4 regions of the Chryseobacterium sp. UF-290 genome follow, and region 2 is predicted to be linked to each of the others. Evidence: riboswitches for the same ligand, from Rfam matches in the RefSeq annotation. Region 2 holds a riboswitch; each other region holds the start of a gene.
What was found. A riboswitch is a leader RNA that binds a small molecule or an ion and turns the genes downstream of it on or off. The one in region 2 is predicted to bind cobalamin.
Positions count from the first base shown of each region.

Region 1: another riboswitch for cobalamin. It lies ahead of AC4IF5_RS06415 (TonB-dependent receptor plug domain-containing protein); the one in region 2 lies ahead of prpB (methylisocitrate lyase).
Region 3: another riboswitch for cobalamin. It lies ahead of AC4IF5_RS12940 (TonB-dependent receptor plug domain-containing protein); the one in region 2 lies ahead of prpB (methylisocitrate lyase).
Region 4: another riboswitch for cobalamin. It lies ahead of AC4IF5_RS01915 (T9SS type A sorting domain-containing protein); the one in region 2 lies ahead of prpB (methylisocitrate lyase).

Region 1 is NZ_JBSICB010000004.1:203,423-209,209, reverse strand. It holds gene AC4IF5_RS06420 (YncE family protein) at 1-297, opposite strand, end outside; gene AC4IF5_RS06415 (TonB-dependent receptor plug domain-containing protein) at 294-2,258, opposite strand; cobalamin riboswitch at 2,442-2,627, opposite strand; gene AC4IF5_RS06410 (transporter) at 2,766-3,713, opposite strand; gene AC4IF5_RS06405 (cytochrome-c peroxidase) at 3,725-4,774, opposite strand; gene AC4IF5_RS06400 (MbnP family protein) at 4,767-5,594, opposite strand; gene AC4IF5_RS06395 (hypothetical protein) at 5,775-5,787, opposite strand, start outside.
Region 2 is NZ_JBSICB010000002.1:270,976-276,762, forward strand. It holds gene mnmE (tRNA uridine-5-carboxymethylaminomethyl(34) synthesis GTPase MnmE) at 1-933, shown strand, start outside; cobalamin riboswitch at 1,359-1,550, shown strand; gene prpB (methylisocitrate lyase) at 2,018-2,926, shown strand; gene prpC (bifunctional 2-methylcitrate synthase/citrate synthase) at 2,913-4,067, shown strand; gene AC4IF5_RS03555 (bifunctional 2-methylcitrate dehydratase/aconitate hydratase) at 4,103-5,554, shown strand; gene AC4IF5_RS03560 (CoA-acylating methylmalonate-semialdehyde dehydrogenase) at 5,622-5,787, shown strand, end outside.
Region 3 is NZ_JBSICB010000010.1:30,938-36,724, reverse strand. It holds gene AC4IF5_RS12945 (DUF5074 domain-containing protein) at 1-959, opposite strand, end outside; gene AC4IF5_RS12940 (TonB-dependent receptor plug domain-containing protein) at 976-2,817, opposite strand; cobalamin riboswitch at 2,851-3,028, opposite strand; gene pafA (alkaline phosphatase PafA) at 3,329-4,975, opposite strand; gene AC4IF5_RS12930 (GNAT family N-acetyltransferase) at 5,248-5,784, shown strand.
Region 4 is NZ_JBSICB010000001.1:448,217-454,003, reverse strand. It holds gene tsaE (tRNA (adenosine(37)-N6)-threonylcarbamoyltransferase complex ATPase subunit type 1 TsaE) at 1-97, opposite strand, end outside; gene dnaG (DNA primase) at 196-2,178, shown strand; gene clpP (ATP-dependent Clp endopeptidase proteolytic subunit ClpP) at 2,291-2,977, shown strand; gene AC4IF5_RS01915 (T9SS type A sorting domain-containing protein) at 3,089-4,201, opposite strand; cobalamin riboswitch at 4,272-4,464, opposite strand; gene AC4IF5_RS01910 (hypothetical protein) at 4,960-5,241, opposite strand; gene tpiA (triose-phosphate isomerase) at 5,268-5,787, opposite strand, start outside.

The sequences.
Region 1 (5,787 bases), on a different contig from region 2:
CATTTTGCTTCCGTAGATCATGATATCATTTCCTACATCACCCAACTCTTTTACCACACTCGGGTTGATCTCTGCGTAAATATTTTTATGATAAGTTCCGGTAGCATAATCGAAATAATCGAGCGTACACTTGTTGCTGCCCATATTTCCTTCATTCAGAAGATAAAATCCTTTGATGGGAGTATCTTCTCCGGTACCTACTTCATTTTTTTCTGAAGGAACCACATAATCATCTGTCCGGCAGGAGAACAGAAAGAAGATGGTAAGAGCCAGCAGGCAAAAGTTTAGTTTTTTCATAGTATAAAGCTTACAATAAGTTTAAAATTTCTTCCGGGCATCGGATAGTTCCTTACCACGTCATAATATTGATCAAGCATGTTATTGACCTCAAAACTGACCTTGAACTGATGGGAATGCCAGTTGAATTTTCTCTGAATTGATATGTCATGAGTATACCACGGCTGAAGATAATTGGCACGGATATTATTCAGCTGCGCATCATAGCGTTCTCCGGTGTACATAAAGCTGTAATTGAAACTCCAGTCCTTATAATCTGCCATCATGGTAAAAGTTACAGCATGCCATGGCACATAAGGAATCTGGTCTCCATAATAGCTTTCTTTTTTATCGGTAAAATCTCCCGCTCTCTGGTAGGTATAGCTTACCAGAGGTTTCAGTTTAACTTTATTGATATCAAATTCAGCCCGGACATTCACATCTGCACCTATGATCTTTACATTACCCAGGTTTGTCATCATCCATCTGAAAAGATTAGTGGTAGGAACAGCGACAATCTTATCTTCGACTTCATTATAATATCCGTCCACTTTCACATAAATCCCTTTAAAAACTTTATGATCATACAATTTCTGGTAAGTGAAGCCGGCATCATATTGATTCGTATATTCAGGTTTCAGCATTGTGTTTCCGATCATAGTGTAATACAGATCATTGAAAGTCGGCATTCTGAAAACTCTTTTATAAAAAGCCCGTACCGTAAAATCTTTTGCATCAAAAGGCTGATAGCTCAAAAATACAGAAGGTGTCCATTCAGTTTTATCAGGAGACTTGGCATTCATTTTTACATTTTCGTGGACAAAGGTTCCGAGAACGCTTCCCAAAAACTTAAATCCTTTCCACTGATAGGTTGTAGCAAAGGCAAGCAATGAAGTATAGCGGGTAGGATATGAAAAATCCCTAAGGCTGGCATCCAGATTATTATACTGAAAATCAAAGCTGGCACTTACATCCCAGTCTTTATTAATGGAATAAATATTTGATGTGGAAAAATACAGCTCTCTCTGTACATAAGCATTATCTATGGGAAGAGCTGTTGTCGCGACATTAACTGTGTCCAGGAATCTTGTATAATCATATGCGAATTTGGCTTTAACCTGGGTTTCAAATTTTGGAAACAGTTTTTTCCTGAAACCGGCCTGAACAAAATAATTTTCATCCAGCATCTGCTGCCCTTTAGGTCCAAAATCATTATTGACAATGGCGGTAGGAATCCCACGATCTGAAATATAACCATACCCCCTCACATTCCAGCTTCCTTCATCAATGGTCCCGTGAAAACTGGTTTCAAAACGTTTGGCTCTGATATAAGAATCGTATCTTCTCGCAATGGTATCATTGGCAATAGATCCGTCAGAATTTTTCTTCTCATATTTATACTTATATAGTCCGTCGCTCTGTAAAAACTCCGAACTGAAACTTGCAGAAACCCTGTCTGAAAGCTTTTGTTCCAGACGGAACGAAGGATTAAATAAACTGATGGAGCCTAATTTGAGCTTAAGCGTCAAGTTCGTTTTTTGATCTCCCTTAAAAACAGGTGTTTTAGGCTGAAGATAAACTGACCCTGAAGATCCGAAGTCTTTTGCCGGCTGGAAAATCTCACTTTTCTGACCATTATACAAAGAAACCGATTCTATATCATCCAATGAAAATTTTCCAAGATCTACAATACCGTTCTGCACATTTCCCAGCTGGATACCATCATAGAAAACGCCTACATGCTGGCTTCCCATACTCCGGATATTCACCGTTTTCAGGCCGCCCATACCTCCATAATCCTTGATCTGTATCCCGGAAAAATACCGCAAGGCATCAGCTACCGACTGGCTGTTCAGCCTTTCAAGCTCCTCACCCTGTAATGTCTGTGCCGGAAGGATTTCCTTAAAATTCTTTTTATAGATTTCGACAGCTTTGATCGCTTCTTCTTTGAGACTGTCCTTTTTCTTTGTTTGGGAAAACAAGAATTGAGATGTTAACACCAAAGCGGTGAAAACAATTTTATGAAATTGAGATATAATCAGTTTTGCCACCATTAGCTCATTCATGGATAATGATGACGCCAATGGATATAAGAAAGCAACGACAAAGTACAGTGATCACTGCACAGAATCATTGTTGTCCTAAGCTTTATTCCACGAAAGCGTCAAACGTTTAATTTTCTGGCAGGTCTTCTGACTTACTCCATTTTTGAAATCCTTCCCATTAAAAAAACAGTGGATATATTCTTCAAAAACTCTGGTGCGGAGCTTACAGCAGCGGGTCTGTTCCGGATTTCCACCGGATTCCCTTTTAAGAGCTTTTTACGGCTCACCAAATTTCGGCAAATATAGACAATTATTAATATATATTCGTCAACAACGAAATGATTCACAATATTATAAATATACCAAAAGAAATAAAAACTGCCACGAATGCACAAATCCTTTTATTCGTACATCCGTAGCAGGAACAATTGTTTACATTCTCAGCTATATCCCGATATTCAGGAAAATACTGAACCTTGATTTCGCCTCGATATCTCCTCCCGCCAGATGGGTATACACCGGAAGCATGACTTCGCTTCCCAGGCTGAACCTTTTATAGGAAGCTTCAAATCCCAGCTTTCCATACAATGCGCTTCCGGAAGTATTAGGCAGCCCTTCACCAAACTGTTTATTTTGAGCGTAGACTTCTCCCTGAAGCCCGGTCTTAACAGAAAATACAGTCTTTTCATTTCCTGTAATCTGATAAAAACCTGTGGCTGCATAATTCCACTGATTTCCGAAGCGGTAATGCTTTTTGTTTTCTGTCTTGATGGTGTAATCCGTATTGATCAATACCGCAATCTTGTTTTTTTGAAATTTATAGTTCAGAGCAGCCTGATAATCCCAGCTTCCGGTTCCCAGCTGAAAGCTGGGATTGACTCCTGATATTCCTTTTTCATCGAACTTACCGAGAGGAACTTTCACTCCCAGCCCTCCACTCAGCTGATGAAAATTATCTTTAGAACCTATTAACCGGTAAATTCCCATCAGGTTCAGATCACCAATCCCATTGATCCTGATATCCCCCTGCATTGTTTTTTTTTCATGAAAATGGAATGGCAGACTTGCATAAACACTCAATTTTTCCGTCACCGGAATCTTACCCCAAAGCTGTAATGTATTGAAATACTGATCCTGAGTCAGGTCTTTTACAAATAAGTTTTCTTTTGCCTTATAATGCTGGGCAAAGTATTTGATCCCGATAAACTGTGGATTCAATAAAGATTCAAAACCGGATGAACCGTTTCCTGCCGCACAGCCACATGCATCACAATCTTCATAAAAACTGATCCGGCTGAAGCTTTCCGGAACAATATAAGCACTGTCTCTGACCGTCTTTGCCTGGTTCATATTAAATACAGCCAGACCTATTATCAATATGATCTTCTTCATGTTTTCTTAAATTATTCTGCAAATTTTGGATTGGATATAAAATTCTTATCGGACAATGTTTTCAGGAAAGCGATAATAAGCTGCTTTTCCTGATCACTCATTGCAATTCCCGTATGACCATTCTGTTTGAGCTGTGGGTCCAGATTGGGATTATCTTCCACATGATCAGAATAGAAATTTAGCACGGCCTCCAGGGTGTAAAATCTTCCGTCATGCATATAGGGAGCCGTATATTCAATGTTTCTTAAACTTGGAACCCTGAATTTCATCCAATCAGCCTGAGTAAGGGTAACACGATACCTTCCCGCATCTTTAAATCCGGTATTATAATACATTCCTGTATTCCTGAAGCTTTCATCAGTGAACAGCTCTCCGCTATGACAAGAAGCACATTTCTGATTAAATAAGGTCATTCCCTGAGATTCTTCAGTAGTAAACTGCTCTTTTCCCTGTCTGAACCTGTCATATTTTGAATCCGCTGATATCAATGAGGTCATAAACTGGGATAATGCCTTCAGAATCCTCTCCCCTGTAATGGCTTCATCTCCGTAGGCAGCCATAAAAAGTTTTTTATATTTCTGATCGTTTTTGATCTTCGAAATGGCTTCCGGAATGGAGCTGTCCATTTCATTGACATCCGTAATCGGGCTAATAGGCTGCTCGTTCAGATTATGGATCACTCCATCCCACATATATCTCTTCAAAAAAGCCATGTTTTGAAGAGGTGGTGCGTTTCTGATCCCGATCCTGTCATCAACACCGTGGCTCACCGTATGCCCGTGATGGGTAAACGCATTTTCCTGGATATGGCAAAATCCGCATGAAATGGTATTGTTCCCGGAAAGCCTGCCCTCATAAAATAATTTCCGTCCCAATTCTACTCCATTTTTTGTCACCGGATTCACCGATTGATCAAAAGTCATCTCCGGGAAGTAAGAAGGAAACTGCAGATTGTAAGCTTCATCTTTTTCCAATGGCTGAATGACCTCATCGGAACAGGAAATACAGCTTACTAAAAGTACCAATAGAACAAGTATGGTTTTAAACAAAAAATTAATCATTATGAACGTGATCTACTTTAAACATTTTTGTAATATTATTCGTCACATCCATAAGGTGCACGCCTGATCCCATCATCATATCATTCGCTGTTGTCAATGTAAGAGCTTTATCTCCGCTCAAAAACTGATTCAGGTCTGCAAGAATATGGATAGAAGGGCGTATCTGCCCGGTAACTCTTGCTGTTGTAGGTAAGTTCAGCGTAATTTCACGGTATAGATCCGGAGTGTTGTTGGCTGCCGTATTCCCCATATTTCCGGTATGATTCATAAATTCTTTAGAAGGAGCATCAGTACCATACTTGCCTTCCAGCTTTACAAAGACATACCCTGCAGCCCATGACCATGACATCCCTTTCTGCTTGGCTTTGGTCCAGAATTCCGCCTGACCATCCTGCCCAAGCAGATATGCTTTCTGGCTGATTCCCAATCCGAATTTTATCTTCTTATAGTTATTTTTCGGAATACCGGACAGATTGAGATATACTATTCCTGCTACAGCATCCGCCTGATCTACAATGAAAGCTCCTTTATCAGGATTATTTTCATTGTATTTAAACTCATTTCCACTCTCGTCGGTCAGGGTGATATTACTGACAACATATTTTAAAGACGAGAAATTATGCTTTTGCCCCTGTGAAGAGGTCTGTACGGTTTGATTCAGAACGATGTCTCCTAAATTATTGAATCCGTTTTCAAACTTGATCTGAAGGTTCCCGGGTGTGGTATCCTGCTGATCATCATCCCTGCTGCTGCCGCAGGATAAAAAAGTGAATAAAGTAAGGGCAATAAAGAATAATGATAAAAATTTATAAATTTTCATTGTTGATTTTTTAAGTTGGATAAATACAATAGAATTGTTTTGAATGCTGAAAAGCATTCATTTTTTTCCACAAAAGCACAAAAGTTTAAACACTTAAGTCATTGTAAGCTTTGCGCATGATACTTCCGGGCAAAGCCTTTTGTAACTTTTATGGTTAAATAGTTGAATAATATGTATGACTTAAAAAACCGGC
Region 2 (5,787 bases):
GGAATTACCAATGAAATATCCTTACTGAGAACCGATCTCCTGAATTTTGTTTCTCTGATCGAACTGGAACTGGATTTTGCAGAAGAGGATGTAGAATTCGCCGACAGAACCGCGCTAAGCGGACTGCTGGATAAAATTGAAATCAAATTAGATTCCCTCATTGAAAGCTTCCAATACGGAAATGCCATTAAAAACGGAACAGCCGTTGCCATCATCGGAAAACCCAATGCCGGTAAGTCTACCCTACTCAATGCCCTATTGAAAGAAGAAAGAGCTATTGTAAGCAATATTGCCGGAACGACAAGGGATACGATCGAAGAGGTACTGCATATTAAAGGTCACGCCTTCAGGCTGATCGACACCGCCGGACTTCGTGAAACAGCAGATGAGATCGAAGCTATCGGAGTAAAAAAAGCCAAAGAAAAAGTTGAAAATGCCAATATCCTGGTATATCTGGCCGATGCAGCTACAGAGAATTTTTCAGAAGATATTGACATGATTCAATCCCTGCTGAGAGATGATCTGAAGCTTATTATCTGTGCTACAAAAATTGATGAAGTGACTCCAACAAAATATGAAACCGTAGAGGATGTCTTCAGAAATGCCATTACCCATGAATTTGATTTCATCAAAATTTCTGCCGTTGAAAACCAAAATATCCAGGATCTTAAAAATGAATTATCTTCATACGTGGAACATTTAAAATCTGAAGAAAATAACGTTGTTATTACCAACCAGCGCCACTTCGAAGCCCTGCAAAAATCTTCAGATGCCGTACATAAAGTAAAAGAAGCTATTTCTTTCCAGATTTCTACAGAATTATTGGCATATGAATTGAGAAATGCACTGGAACATCTGGGGACAATTTCTGGTGAAGTGACTAGTAATGAGATACTTGGAAATATCTTCTCAAAATTTTGTATCGGCAAGTAATAACTGTCTGATTTTCAACAATTTAAACCTAAAAAAACTTCCCTGTTTTTCTGCCAATTATTGATTACACAGTATGAAAACGTTAAGACTATGCAGACAATAAACCGATAAAGGAAGGCTCAGAAAAATTAAATCAGATCCAGGAAATACATTTTAATGGATTGCAATATCCATTTTGTATACCAATAATCAGATTGCTTTTTGTTTGCAATATGTAAAAAAAACCGACAAATCTGTTAACTATGTCTGAATTTTCGGTTAAGTTTTATAATAATTTAATGAAGTAATTGGGATAGTTCCAAAAAAACACCTTTCACAACCACAACATTATCAATACATTAAAATAAATTTATTATTGTTCACATAAAATATCTTGCCGTTTTCATAAAATACCTATATTTATCACCAAGGAGTTCTTAACACCTTCTTTATCAACCGAAATTGGTTACACTTAGCTGTGTATTAAAAGGGAATCGTGTGCAAATCACGAACTGTCGCGCAACTGTAAGTAACATATTAAAGGTTTTTATCAATACTGTCCACTGTATATCTTTTATATGGGAAGGACGATAAAAGCTGTTACAAGTCAGGAGACCTGCCTATTTCGAATTGACGATGCTTTCGCGGTATGAAGCTTATAGTCAGGTATGATACGATATGGATAACTGTGTGATAAAAATGCTTATTAGCAGACGTTATTTTTTGAAACAGAATTAGTTAATGGGGGTGCAAGCCTTTTCCATTATACTATAGCTCATTCGTATTCCCTTTCCATAATTTTCTTTCTGGCCAATAAGCATTGTGAAGTTTACTGAGAACTTTTTATAGGATTTAATCAATGTAAAAAGTTTAAAAATGTACCCAGGCAATCCTGATTATTTATGCATTAGCGACAGGCTTCTCAATAGACAAGTCCGGACAGGAAGAATTTTGCAAAATTCTCAAATTCAGAATGTATTTAAGATTCATCCGCTCCCTTCTGATCATTTTCTTTTTACTGCCCAACAGTTGAGCCTATCCGGTTATTGCTGTACTAATACATCTCCATTTACAAACAAACTTCAACTCAACAATAAATATTATAATGAACAAAAATGAAAATTGGAAGTCTCCCGGTATGCTGTTCCGGGAGGTTATGAAAAAAGAAAATCCCCTGCAGATTGTCGGAGCTGTTAATGCAAACCATGCATTACTGGCACAGCAAGCTGGCTTCAATGCGATCTATCTTTCAGGAGGTGGTGTTGCTGCAGGTTCTTTAGGAATTCCTGATTTAGGGATCACCACTTTAGAAGATGTATTAACAGATGTTCAGCGTATAACCAATGTATGTGATTTACCATTAATGGTAGATGTAGATACAGGATTTGGTCCTTCGGCATTTAATGTGGCAAGAACCGTAAAATCATTGATTAAAGCCGGAGCTGCGGCCATGCATATTGAAGACCAGGTTGGCGCAAAACGCTGCGGACATCGTCCGGGAAAAGAGGTAGTAAGCAAAGAAGAGATGGCAGACAGGTTGAAAGCTGCTGCTGATGCCAGAACAGACGAAAGCTTTGTTATTGGGGCCAGAACAGATGCATTCGCTAATGAAGGTTTGGACAAAACGTTAGAAAGAGCTGTTGCCTATAAAGAAGCAGGTGCGGATTTCATCTTTGCTGAAGCTGTTCCTGATTTAAGTTTTTATCAAAAATTTGTTGATGCTGCCGGAATTCCCGTGCTCGCCAATATCACCGAATTCGGGATGATAAAGATGTATACTGTTGACGAATTGAAAGCTGCCGGTGTCGGGTTGATTCTTTATCCGCTTTCTGCATTCCGTGCCGCCAACAAAGCCGCCCAAAATGTATATGAGCACATCCGCAGAGACGGAACACAGGCTAATGTATTAGATACTATGCAAACCAGAGAAGAGCTTTACCAAAGCATTGGTTACCACGACTATGAACAAAAATTAGATAACCTTTTTAAACAAAATAATAATGTCAACTCATAACGAACCAACATTTAAGCCTAAAAAAAGTGTAGCGCTTTCAGGTGTAGCGGCCGGCAATACTTCACTTTGCAGTGTAGGAAAAAGTGGAAATGACCTCCATTACAGAGGATATGATATTCTGGATTTAGCAGAGAAAGCACAATTTGAAGAAGTCGCCTACCTTTTGATCTATGGCCAACTGCCTACCGAAGCACAATTAAAAAACTATAAAGCCAAATTAAAATCTTTAAGAGGACTTCCCCACTCTGTAAGAAATATTCTAAAGAGTATTCCTGCTGCCGCACATCCCATGGATGTAATGCGTTCAATGGTATCAGCGATCGGCAGCATTCAGCCGGAAAAAGATGATCATAATGTTGCGGGGGCAAGAGATATTGCGGATAAGCTATTGGCATCGTTTAGTTCAGGGTTATTATACTGGTATCATTATACCCATAATGGTAAAGAAATCGATGTAGAAACAGATGATGATACTATTGGCGGGCATTTTTTACACTTATTGCATGGCAAAAAGGCTCCCGATTCCTGGGTGAAAGCGATGGAAATCTCGCTCAACCTTTATGCGGAACATGAATTTAATGCTTCCACTTTTACAGCACGTGTCATTGCCGGAACAGCTTCAGACTTTTACTCCTGCATAACGGGTGCTATTGGGGCCTTAAGAGGACCAAAGCATGGAGGCGCCAATGAGGTGGCTTTTGAAATCCAAAGCCGTTATAATTCTCCTGATGAAGCTGAAGAAGACATCAGGAAGCGTATTGCCTCCAAAGAGGTGATTATTGGATTTGGACATCCTGTTTACACCATATCAGACCCACGAAATGTAGTGATCAAAAAAGTAGCTAAGGAACTCTCCGAAGAAGCCGGAGATATGCTGCTGTACAATATCGCTGAAAGACTGGAGACCGTCATGTGGGAAGAAAAGAAAATGTTCCCGAATCTTGACTGGTTCTCTGCTGTATCTTATCACTTGATGGGGGTTCCTACCTTAATGTTCACTCCATTATTTGTTATCTCAAGGGTTACAGGATGGAGCGCGCACATTATTGAGCAAAGACAGGATGGAAAAATCATCCGTCCGAGCGCCAATTATACAGGACCTGAGAATAAAGAGTTTGTCTCCATAGAAAACAGAAAATAAAAAATCACAATTAATCATTAAACTATACAACAAAGATGTCATCACACATTTCAAACGAAAGACCACAACCGGATAAGGTATTAACAGATATTGCAGATTATGTATTACACTATGAGATTAAAAATGATTTAGCCTGGAAAACGGCTCATTACTGTCTTTTAGATACGATCGGATGTGGCCTGGAAGCATTGACTTATCCAGCATGTACAAAACTTTTGGGGCCTATCGTAAAAGGTACAGTCGTTCCGAACGGAGCAAAAGTTCCGGGAACACAGTTTCAGCTAGATCCGGTTCAGGCTGCTTTTAACATTGGAGCGATTATCCGTTGGTTAGATTTCAACGACACCTGGCTGGCTGCTGAATGGGGACACCCTTCTGATAACCTTGGGGGAATTTTGGCCACCGCAGACTGGTTATCAAGAACCAACATCGCTGAGGGAAAAGCCCCTTTAAAAATGAAACAGGTTCTGGAAGCTATGATTATGGCCCATGAGATCCAGGGTGTAATGGCACTGGAAAATTCATTCAACAAAGTAGGTTTAGACCATGTACTGTTGGTGAAATTAGCTTCCACAGCGGTTGTTGGGAAGCTAATCGGCTTAACCCGTGATGAGCTGATCAATGCCATTTCGTTATCTTTCGTTGACGGGCAATCTTTAAGAACTTACCGTCATGCACCTAATACAGGAAGTCGTAAATCATGGGCTGCGGGAGACGCTACTTCAAGAGCCGTACGTTTGGCATTAATCGCCAAAACCGGAGAAATGGGTTACCCATCTGTACTGACTGCTAAAACATGGGGGTTCTATGATGTTTCGTTCAACGGAAATGAATTCAAATTCCAGAGAGATTACGGATCTTATGTAATGGAAAATGTACTGTTCAAGATCTCCTTCCCCGCAGAATTCCATTCCCAAACCGCAGTAGAAGCAGCGATGACTTTGAACGGTAAATTGAAAGAATTGGGAAAATCATCTGATGATATCAAAAAAATCACCATTCGTACCCATGAGGCAGCGATTCGTATTATCGATAAAAAAGGCCCGCTTAATAATCCTGCCGACCGTGACCATGCCATACAGTATATGGTAGCTGTTCCCCTTATTTTTGGAAGATTAACTGCTGCGGATTATGAAGATACTATCGCCGCAGATCCAAGAATCGACATTCTTCGTGATAAAATAGAATGTGTTGAAGAAGCCCAGTTTACCAGGGATTATCATGATCCTGAAAAACGGTCCATCGCCAATGCTTTAACAGTAGAGCTCAATGATGGAACCGTCTTAGATGAAATCGTTGTAGAGTATCCTATCGGTCATAAACGCAGAAGAGACGAAGGTATTCCTGAGCTGATCAAAAAATATAAAATAAATCTTGCAAGAATATTCCCTGAAAAACAACAGAAAGTTGTACTGGAAAGTTCATTAGACTACGATACACTTGTGAATCTCAATGTAAACGAGTTTGTTGATCTATTGGTCATATAATGCAATGAAAAGTTGAAAGTGAGTACAATAAATTCACTTTCAGCTTTTAACACTCAATCTAAAAACTATGTCACAAAAAGTAAAAATATTAATCAACGGAGATTTTATAGAAAGTAAAGCCCCTGAGCATCTTCCTGTAGAAAATCCCGCTTCACAAGAGATTCTTGCAGAAGTACCATTAACACCTTTATCTGAAATAGATGAAGCCATTGAAGCTGCAAAAGAAGCCTTCA
Region 3 (5,787 bases), on a different contig from region 2:
TCAGCTGCAAAAATTCTACCGTCAATTACATCAAATCCATATACATTACCTACAGCTGTGACAACAGGAGCTGTGGGTACTGCTGTAGATCCTACAGCCATTGCATACACCTTATTGGTATCAGTAATGAAATAGAACTTGTCATTATCGGCTCTAAGTTTCTGAACTTTAGGTATTGCTGTCAAAGTTGTTGTTTCATAAGTTCCGTTTGCAGTATTGATCTTATAGATAAATGAATCGGTATCACCGGAAACCAATACATAAGCATTCCCTTTGTATGAAATAAGATCTTTAATGATTCCATCGTTTGGAAGGTTTACGGTTTGACTTACCACATTTGTGGATGGATTCACAATCGTTACAGTATATCCGGTTGGAATTGGGTTCCAGCTTGCATCATAACCTACACCATCGGTTTGTACTACAATACGACCACCTGCCTCAACTACTTTTTCCGCAGCATTTGTAAAGTCAATACTTTTTACAAAAGAGTTATCCGAAATATTATAAACATTAAGTTTTCTTTTAGAAGTATCAAAATTATTGTTAGTTACGTAATATTGATTTCCTGAAAAAGCAATATACCTTGCTCCATCCAAATTAGCAGTTACAGTAGTCTGTTTTTTAAATGTATAACGGTCTACAATGTCGATTTTATTGGGAACATTAGAAACCAAATAAGCACGATCTCCATGGAAGCCTATGCTTTGAAGCACTTTTCCTAAAGCTTCATTATTATTACTTATTCCATATATTTTATTAAATACGGTAGCAAGATCATTGCTTACAAAAGAAACTTCAGAAGTCGTAGTGGTAAATCCTCCTTCATTAGAAACGAGCACTCCGGAGTCGAACCTGGTCACTCCGTCAATACCTTCATAACTACTATCACTGCTACATGAAACATTGAAAAGTAACATGGAAGCAAACACAAGAGGTAAAATTTTTCTAATATTCATATGTAATTAATTTATTTTAAAAATTGATATTTAAGTTAAGACTATAATTTCGTTTAGGTAATGGATAGGAAAGCATGGTATAATAAGTTTCATTCAAAATATTATTTACTTTAAAGCCCATTGTATAATTTTTAAAAAATGTTACAGCGATTCCGGCATTCATCACAAAATATGAATTTAAGGCATATTCTTGAGTTTCATTAGAATCTGTATATGTTAATCCATTAAACATTCCCTGCACATATACTTTCACAAAATCATACTCATAATCTATATTTCCGGTAAATTTATGACGAGGGACATACATCAGCTGCTTTTGAATATCAAGATCTGTTGATTTTGTATAGGAATATCCCAGATTAGATTTAAGAATATGCTTTCCAGCTTTTTTTTCAAATTCCAGCTGGGACTCTAATCCATAGGCCTCTACTTTATTGGTGTTCGAAGCTCCATAATATCCGGCAGACGTTGGGAGCCATCGGATCATATCCCGAATATTCATGTAATAAGGAGTAACAGAAAGTTTGAAAACTCCCATTTTTAAAAGGTTTCTCAGCTCAAATTGATAAGAGGTTTCCGGTTTTAAATTCTTATTGCCTCCCTGGGCCCAATATAAGTCATTAAATGAAGGTGCTCTGAAATTTCTTGAAACATTTAATTCCAGATCATAACATGTTGCAGTGCTCCATTTTCCTGAAAAAGAAAATAAAACAGGAGAGCTGATATCTTCTACAAAATCTTTCTTGATTCCAGCTTCAAAACGCAAATCTTTTGTTGGAAAATAACGAAGCAACCCGGCAATAGATCCTGCTTTTCTACTAATGTTTCCAATTCCCGAACTACCTTCTCCATTTCCTTTATTAACCTGAAATTCACCGATAACATTGATATTCCATTTTGAACTCAGAAAATAATTGAAATCATTTTTCAGAATATAATTCTTTCCTGCCCCTCCGCTAGTCTCAGGACCATTAATATCGCCAAAATATTGAAAGTTCTCTTCCGTATAAGCAGCTTTGAATGAATTACTGAATCGTGCATTATTCCAATCCCAGGAAAGCAGACTTCGGATATTCTGGGTTTCATATTTTGTTTTATTCTCCAAATCTCCAAAATGAACAGGATAATGCTGTTTTCCATTAAAAAGCTCTGATATCCAGGAAACCTGATGATGCGGGGCAACTTTATAAGCAGTGGATATATTGATATTAGTATTATAATATTGGCCATTATCATTGGTATAGACCTTCCTATTATCCTCTTCAACCTTATAATCGTTTTTACTTATTGAATGGCTTCCCGAAACCTTAAAGCTAAGCTTATCATCACTATAAGACCCTCTGACAAAATTATTATATGTATCAAAGGAAGCTGCTTCCGAAAACAAAGCCCCATGAAAACCTTTGTTAAAATCAAGGGTATTATTCAAATGAATACTTCCTCCAACAGCACCACTACCATAGATCACACTTCCTCCACCTGCTTTTATTCCGATCTGATCATAGCCAAACACAGCAATATTGTTAACATCTCCCTGGCCTAAAAAACTGGAATTGATGTTTATTCCATTCCACACAAAAGCTGTTTGCTGAGCTGTGGTCCCTCTGAAAGAAGGAGAGGAAACAGCCCCTCTTCCATTTTCTTTAATATAAATCTGAGATTGGAATCTGAGAAGTTCGGACAAATTACCTGAATTTTTCTCAACGTCCTCTGTTGAGATGATTTTCACGGGATGAAAGAGCTTCACCCGGTTCATCTGGTTGTCAAAGATATAAATAGTATCAACGGCTTTCTCCTGAGCAAAAAGAAAACAGCTATAAGACGAAAAAAACAGTACTAAAGATCTTTTTATATCCATATTATTTTACTTTTCCTCCGAAAGCAATATATTTTTTTGATTATAATTCCGGCAGGTCTCCTGACTTTCGCTTTCTGCACCTTCCCGTTTTTATACAGTGGCTGCTTACAGAAACTTTTGTTGCGATCTACAGTTGCGGGGACAGTCCGGGAGTTTCACCCGATTCCCTTTTCATTCCAATATATTGGAAACCAAAATTTTTGCAAAGATAGTTTTTTATATGTATTGGGCAAAAAGTGAATGACCGATCAAGCACACACTGTTTAATTTGAATAATTTAAGAGCCCGTTTCAATTTTTAATTTCAATTGTACAGGTTCTCATTTTGAGCGAAACGAAGTGAAGTCGGAAAATTTCAAACAACCTATTTTCAAAAAAGAATCTTCATTCCACTTAGCTCCATTCAGAATAACAAAAGAACTTTTTATTAAAATTTACACAGGTCCTAAAATTAAAAAAGCTGCTTTCTTTATTGAAAGCAGCTTTAGTTATAGATAACAGATCTTGTTAAATTATTTTCCGATAACTTCAGTGATCGGATTTCCTACATTTCCGCTTGGGAACTGGATCTTTAATAATGAAGACACTGTAGGAGCAATATCAGTCATATGGTAAGCCTTATTGCTTTCTCCCTGCTTCACTCCCCAGCCCATAAAGATCAAAGGAATGTGTGAATCGTAAGAATTCCATACATTGTGCGTAGTTCCTTTTTTTGAATACGGAGGAAGCATAGAATCATGGGAGATCAGCTGGATATCACCGCTTCTCTGTCTGTTGATCCCGTTGATGATCCTTTGCCTGATCGGTTCCGGAATGTTTGATTCCTGAACCTTATCCACAGAAACGGCATATAGAACAGTAGGATCTTTTTCCAGTTCTTTCACAAGAAAATTTCTTACATCATCTAATTCCAGCTTACTGTCTGTCAATACTTTTCTGTCAAAATAAATCTGATAATTATCAATAGCATTGATCAGTTTATCTGCCCCGAATTTATCTTTCAGCTTTTGGTTAAGATTCTTTTCTGCCCCCTCTCCAAAGATGCCTGTCGGGATTTTATGCTCTTTAAGGAATCCAACAGAATGTGCTCCACCATGGTCAGCAGAAAGGAAAACAGTATACTCTCCCTTTCCTACCTTTGAATCCAGATATTTGAAGAACTCTGCCAGATCCTGGTCTAGTCTGATGTAAACATCTTCTACCTCAATAGAATTAGGCCCGAATTTATGTCCGGCATAATCAGTAGAAGCTAAATTAATTGCTAAGAAGTCCGTGATATTATCTCCACCCAGTTTTTCGCCTTCTACAGAAGCTTCTGCCAGCTTCAGCGTCAGCGTATTTCCGAAAGGTGTATAACGGATGTTATCTTTTTTCGTCTGATAATCCTGAGCCAGATTGTTGTAAGGGAATGTAGGGGTTTTTGCGCTTCCCAGCAATCCTTCCCAGGAAGAGTTATCCGGTGAGCTTTCCGTATACTGATTGATCGGAAGTAATGTATTCCAGCCATTAGCCACTAATTTTTCCGGTAAATTCTGAGCGTTGAAAGATTTTAGCCATTGTGGAAGATCATTCATATACCATGTGCTTGTAATGAAATTCCCGGTACTGTCATCAAACCAGAAAGCTCCGTTTGGAGTGTGTCCTGCGGGAAGAATCGAAGCACGGTCTTTCAGAGAGACACCAATAACCTTTCCCTGAAAGTTGGTAGCCAGCTTTAGTTCATCGGTAACCGTTGTAGACCAAAGGTTTTTCGGAGAGTGACTTCCTATTTTGACGTCCGTTGTTCCTACCGGCTGAACGCTTTCATCTGCTGTACAGTATACGCCTTTGCCCGTTTCCTTGTCTGTCCAGTCATTACCTGCAATTCCGTGGATAGCAGGTACAGATCCCGTATAGATGCATGTATGCCCCAAAGCTGTAATGGTAGGAACATAAGGAATATGTACATTATTTAAAGAATATCCTGTGTTCAAAAGTCTTTTGAAACCGTCATTTCCATATTTACCATAAAAACGGTATAGATAATCCCAACGCATCTGGTCTACTACCAGGCCTACGACTAATTTGGGTCTTTCCAGTTGGGTATTTTTGTTCTTCTGCGCATTGATTGTAACTACGGACAAAAAAGTAGCTGCCGCAATTGAAATATTCCTAAGCATCCAAGTAAATTTTTATTGACCACAAATTTAAGCGTTTTGAAAGTTTTGGAATGTGAAATTTTATTTAATTTTGGTTATTATGCAATTCATCAATCAAATCTGTTATGATTTTATGGGTATACTGGTATGTTAAATTTCCTGCGCATTTATATCATTTCAGATTTTTTAATTTTTTTAAAGGATATGGAAGGCATGCCGGTAATCCTGCTGAACTGACTGCAAAAGTTCAGGTTAACAACCTGGAAATTCAATAAAAACCAAACAACAATATTGTGGAAATAAAAAAACTAGAGAAACTAAGTTTCAATCCCAGCTTAAACTGGGGACACAACGGCTATTCAACAGATATAATATATTCACTCTCCTCCATCGAATTTTCAGGTTCTTTTGAATTTTTATTAAAAGAAAAATCTTTATCCTACACCAAGATCTGGGAAACCGACTCAGATGAACTTGAAGAGCTCAATATGATCATTGAAAATGGAAATTCATTTGGAGCTTTTGATAATAATGAACTCATAGGCTGGATCATCTGCGAACAAAGAACCTGGAACAACAGCTTCTACATCGAAAACATTCTGGTTGACGAAAAGTACAGAAGACAGGGAACCGGCATTATGCTGATAAAAAATGCCATTAAAGAAGCCCGCAGACTGGGCTGCAGAGTGATTGAACTTGAAACACAAAATACCAATTACCCTGCAATACAGTTTTACAGAAGAATGGGATTCAATATTACCGGATTCAACACCAGATTATATGACAATGCTGAAGAAATAGCCCTTTTCATGACTTTAGACCTGGAATAACCG
Region 4 (5,787 bases), on a different contig from region 2:
GGTTTCCCTTTAATAAAAGGATATTGTGCTTTAATTCAGGAATGATGCTGTCAACAACTTCCTGCCAGTCTTTGATGGTATGTGTAGTGAATTGCATAGACTAATTTGTTTGCAAAAATAATCATAAAAACATGTCAAATATATAAGTATGCTATATATAATTGTAAGGTTTTTTTTAATGTGTATTTTTGCAATATGATTTCCAAGCAGACCATTGATAAAATATTTTCCACAATCCGGGTTGAAGAGATTGTAGGTGAATATGTGCAGTTGAAAAGGGCAGGGTCTAATTACAAAGGGCTCAGTCCGTTTCATGATGAGAAGACTCCGAGTTTTGTAGTATCTGCCAGCAAGCAGATCTGGAAGGATTTCTCTACCGGAAAAGGGGGGACAGCTATCTCTTTCCTGATGGAGATCGAGAATTTCACTTATCCTGAAGCGCTTCGTCATGCTGCCAAAAAATACGGAATTGAAGTCGAAGAAGACCATCGTGAAATTTCTGAAGAGGCAAAGCATGCCCAGACAGAAAAGGATCTTCTGTATAAAATTCATGAAGTTGCCAATACTTATTTCCAGGAAACACTCTGGGATGACCGGGAGGGGAAAAGTATAGGTCTTTCTTATTTTAAAGAAAGAGAACTTAAGGATGATATTATCAAAAAATTCCAGCTGGGATATTCTCCGGAAAAGAAGAATGCTTTTACGGCTTATGCGCTGGAGAAAGGGTATAACAAGGATATCCTTGAAAAATCCGGACTTTCCATCTTCCCGGAAAATACTCCCGGAGGAGTCGACCGGTTTCGTGAGAGGGTCATTTTCCCGATCCATAGTTTTTCAGGAAGGGTTTTAGGTTTTGGAGCCAGGATTCTGAAGAATAATGTTAAAACAGCAAAGTATCTCAACTCACCGGAAACGGAGATCTACCATAAATCCAATGTCCTTTATGGATTAAACCAAAGTAAGCAGGCTATTTCGAGAAAGAACGGCTGTCTTTTGGTAGAAGGGTATATGGATGTGATCTCACTTCATATGGCCGGAATAGAAAATGTGGTGGCAAGTTCCGGAACTTCTCTGACTACTGAGCAGATCAAGCTGATCAAAAGGCTTACGGAAAACGTAACCATTCTTTTCGACGGAGATAATGCCGGCATCAAAGCCAGTTTCCGAAGCATTGATATGCTGCTGACAGAGGGAATGAATATCCGTGTCCTGCTTTTCCCGGATGGAGATGACCCGGATTCTTTTGCCAGAAAACATCCACAGGAATATGTTGAAAAATACATCGAAAATGAAGCGATGGATTTCATCGACTTCAAGGCAGAAATCCTGTTGAGAGATGTTGGAAATGATCCTATCAAAAAGGCTGAAGCGATACGGGATATTGTAAAATCGGTTTCCTTTGTGCAGAATGCTCTGAAAAGAGAAGTCTATCTGAAGGAAGTTTCCAATAAATTCGGGCTTTCTGAGCAGAGTCTTTTCAATGAGCTGGATGTTCAGAAGCAGATTACCCAGAACCAGACGCATCATGTTCAGCAGCAAAAAGAAAAAGCTGCACCAAAGATGGAGATCGTTCCTTTGGACAAGGAAAAAGAAGATCCATTCCTCTTCGATTTACTGTTTATGGAGAATAAACTGGTAGATCATATGCTGATGTTCGGCGATATCGTTCTGAAACGCAGAAATGAAAAGAATGAGGAATACCAGATCACGGTCATTGAAGAGATCCTGCACCATTTTGAAGAGGAGCAGTATACATTTTTAGTTAAAGAAAATGAGATCATTATCAATCAGGTGAGGGAGGGGATTCAGAAAGATGAGCTCAGAAGTGGAAACTTTTTTGTATCTTTTATGGATGAAGAGATCACAACGAAGGTGGTAGACGCCCTGATCCCTATGGATGAGCTTGAAAACTGGGCTTCCAGAAATATTTACCCGCCGAATTATGGTGATAAGGTGGCAGATCAGATCAAAGGGGATGTTTTATTGCATAAATACCGGTATATTGATTATCTGATCACGGAAACGGCAAAGGAGCTCGACCAGTACAGCAATACCGATGAAATGAAGTATTATGAACTGATCAAAAAGATCACTTTGCTGAAGCAGGCCTCGATACGGCTAAGCAATATTATCGAATATTCACCGATCAAAGGGATCTATGCGGATCGAAAGAGATAGTTTAAAGACAAATATTTTTGTATTCTGTGACAAAAAGTCCTATAAAATTTTAGGAATAAATATTGTAATTTAAACTTTGAAAATTTTTGTTAAAATAATACATAATAGAAATATGGACATTAAAAAGGAATTCAGAGATTTCTCTGTAAAACATTTAGGAAACAACGGTCTGGTTACCGATCAGTATATGGGAATGTATGGCCCGACGAATCTTACTCCATACATCATGGAAGAAAGAAGATTGAACGTTGCTCAGATGGACGTTTTCTCCCGTCTGATGATGGACAGAATTATCTTCCTGGGAACAGGAATTGATGATCAGGTAGCGAACATCGTTACGGCGCAGCTTTTATTCCTTGAAAGTGCAGATCCTTCAAAAGATATTCAGATCTATATCAATTCGCCTGGTGGTAGTGTGTATGCCGGATTAGGTATTTACGACACAATGCAGATCATCAAGCCTGATGTAGCAACAATCTGTACAGGTATGGCTGCTTCAATGGGAGCGGTGTTATTGGTTGCCGGAGAAAAAGGAAAACGTTCCGCGCTTAAGCATTCAAGAGTAATGATTCACCAGCCTTCAGGAGGAGCGCAAGGGGTTGCTTCTGATATGGAGATCAACTTGAGAGAGATGTTAAAATTAAAGCAGGAGCTTTATGAAATCATCGGTCACCATTCAGGACAGACTTACGAGTGGGTTGAAAAATCTTCTGACAGAGACTACTGGATGACTTCTGAAGAAGCCAAAGGCTATGGAATGGTAGATGAGGTTTTACAGAGAGCCGCAGATAAAAAATAATTGATCATAAAATCATAGTAAAAACGCATCCAATGGATGCGTTTTTTGTTTTGCCACTAATCTGCGGATTTTTAGATTTTAATAAAAAAACGCCTTAAAAAGGCGCTATTACTATTTTTTCACGATCTTATGTATCGTTGAATGATCAGATGTTTTAATCTCAATGAAATAACCTCCTGAGCTTAAAGGCTGAATATTGATCTTAGTTTCCCGGGATGTCATTACTTTCTGACCTGAAGCGGAATAGATATTTACCTCTTTAACTTTCCCAGGGGTGTCGATCTGAATGAAATCACTTGCAGGGTTAGGATAAATACCAACTACTTTTCTATTAACATTAGCAACTCCCAGTGTGGCATTCGAAGCTTCTGTTGGAGTAAAAGGTCTTCTCTGTCCAAAGCTTAATCCTAACCAATCATTATTACCCAATTGAATCTGGGAAAGATCGGCTTTATTCTGCCAGCTTGATAGATCTTTTCCTTTGTATAATTTCCAGCTGTCAGGTCCGGAAGTATTGCCGGTGAAACTGTTCAGCGACAGTGTGGAAATCTGGTTATTAGCTGAGGTAAAATTAAAATACGAAGCCTGTGACTGAATGAGCTGTAAAGCCTGCTCAGCTGTTAATACCCCGTTATATTGTATTCCAAACACAAAAGAATTACCATTGCCGTTAGCATTATCTGTTCCGAAATCAATAACGACAAGGCTTTTATTAGCTCCGGCTCCGATCCAGTTGGTTATCTGAGATGAAGTATACCATTGGGAACTGTAGGCAGGAACAGGTATGGATGGAGGAATGTCCATATCATCCAAACCATATTTGATACCAAACCATAACCCATCTGTTAAATCAACATAACCTGCGCCATTATTGTTATTAGACATATTTTCCGCATCTGATCCGATCCAGGGTATCCAGGAATCATCGGTGCTTGGAGTATGGTGGTTGTATTTGAAGCTGTATAGAAATCCTGATAAAATATCCGCTTCCATTTTAGGTTCTGCTGATATAATAGCATTCATCATATCTTCCGCCTTTAAATTGTCAGCATCAAAGCGATATCCCCATGCATAAGATTTAGGAGTATTGCTGTCATTAAAGTCGGCAATGAAATAAGCCTTCTTAGAACCGGTTCCTACCCAGAATTTAATGTCGCTTTCTGTAAATTGGGCCGACAGGAACTGCATTACAAGCAGTAAGAAAAAGAAATAGATTTTCCTCATGATATATTTAAATTAAAGTTTTATTCCCGAAACTCAGTTGCAGGTAAAGCATAAAGCCTTTATTCCTGAAATTAAAAATGCATTCAAGGCAGGTCTCCTGGCTCACATCCTATAGCAGACCTTCCCGGATTTGCAATCCAGTGGTATGTAAAGCTACAGGTGAAACAGTTTACAGTTGCGGGTACAGCTCAAGAATTGAATAGTATATTCTCACTTGATTCCCTATTAATGAACAGCGTTCAACCTTAAATCGCCGCAAATATATCATATAAATTTTTGATGTTTATTTTGTGAATTATACAGCTGTTTTCCGTTATTATGCTATTCGGTATATCCACCGGGGAATGTTTTTTTCAAATTAATAAAGAATCTGTGCCTGTATTTTTATTTTCGGATCGTAATGAGGAATACTGATGTTTATATTTAATTCACTTTACAGGTTGTATTGTTAAAGTACAATTGTCATTGTATTTAAGATCAGTTTATAATCAATGTATACTTTCGCAGCCATAAAAGAAAATATGAAAAAGTATTATTATTTGTTTTGGTGCTGGCGCATTGACATCATGTAAAGATGATACAGGTAATAAATAACCATGACAGAAATGGAAACCCTAAAGCGAAGATCTTGCCTAAAACAGGTAAGGCAGATAAAGGAACGATGTACGTAGTCGATATTCAGTAATTCAATAATTAGATTTTTTTAAAGGAAACGGCGGAATCGAAGATTCCGCCGTTTTTTATTTTTATAATATTTTTTAGCTAGCTTCTCTCTTTTTAAAGAAAATTCTATAAATTAAAAACGTTTGTATTAAAACGTTGCCTATAAATATTAATACTGTTTGATAAGTCGGAATGGCAGCATAAAAAGGCAGTGATTTATTAAATAAAATTGCCGGAGAACTTACCAGGGCCTTTATCAAAAGTAAAGGATAATTTAAAAAAACAGGTTTTAAACCAATTAAAAACTGATCATAAATACAGACATAAATTATATCAAATAAAAGAATTCCAAAGAATATTAAAATAATTTTTTTCATGTCTATACAATTAAGATTCTTTTATTTTAATTAAAAGCCTCAATAATTTTAGAGAAATCTTCCAGCTTTAAAGCTGCTCCTCCGATAAGACCTCCGTCGATATCAGGCTGAGAGAAGATCTCTTTTGCATTATCAGGTTTTACAGAACCTCCGTAAAGAATAGAAACCTCATCAGCAACTTCCTGTCCGTATTTGGAAGCAATGATATTTCTGATGTGAGCGTGGATTTCCTGAGCCTGTTCCGGTGTTGCTGTTTCTCCGGTTCCGATAGCCCAAACCGGTTCGTAAGCGATCACTACCTTTTTGATCTCATCAGCAGAAAGTGTGAAAAGTGCCACTTCAGTCTGATTCTTTACCACTTCAAGATGTTGTCCTGCCTTTCTCTGCTCAAGCGTTTCTCCGTTACAGTAGATAGGCGTAAGACCTTTATCCAAAGCCAATTTGATCTTTCTGTTGCAGTGAGAATCTGTTTCTCCGTGGTATTGTCTTCTTTCAGAGTGACCGATCAGTGACCCGTTTGCATCGATAGATTCCAGCATATCCGCA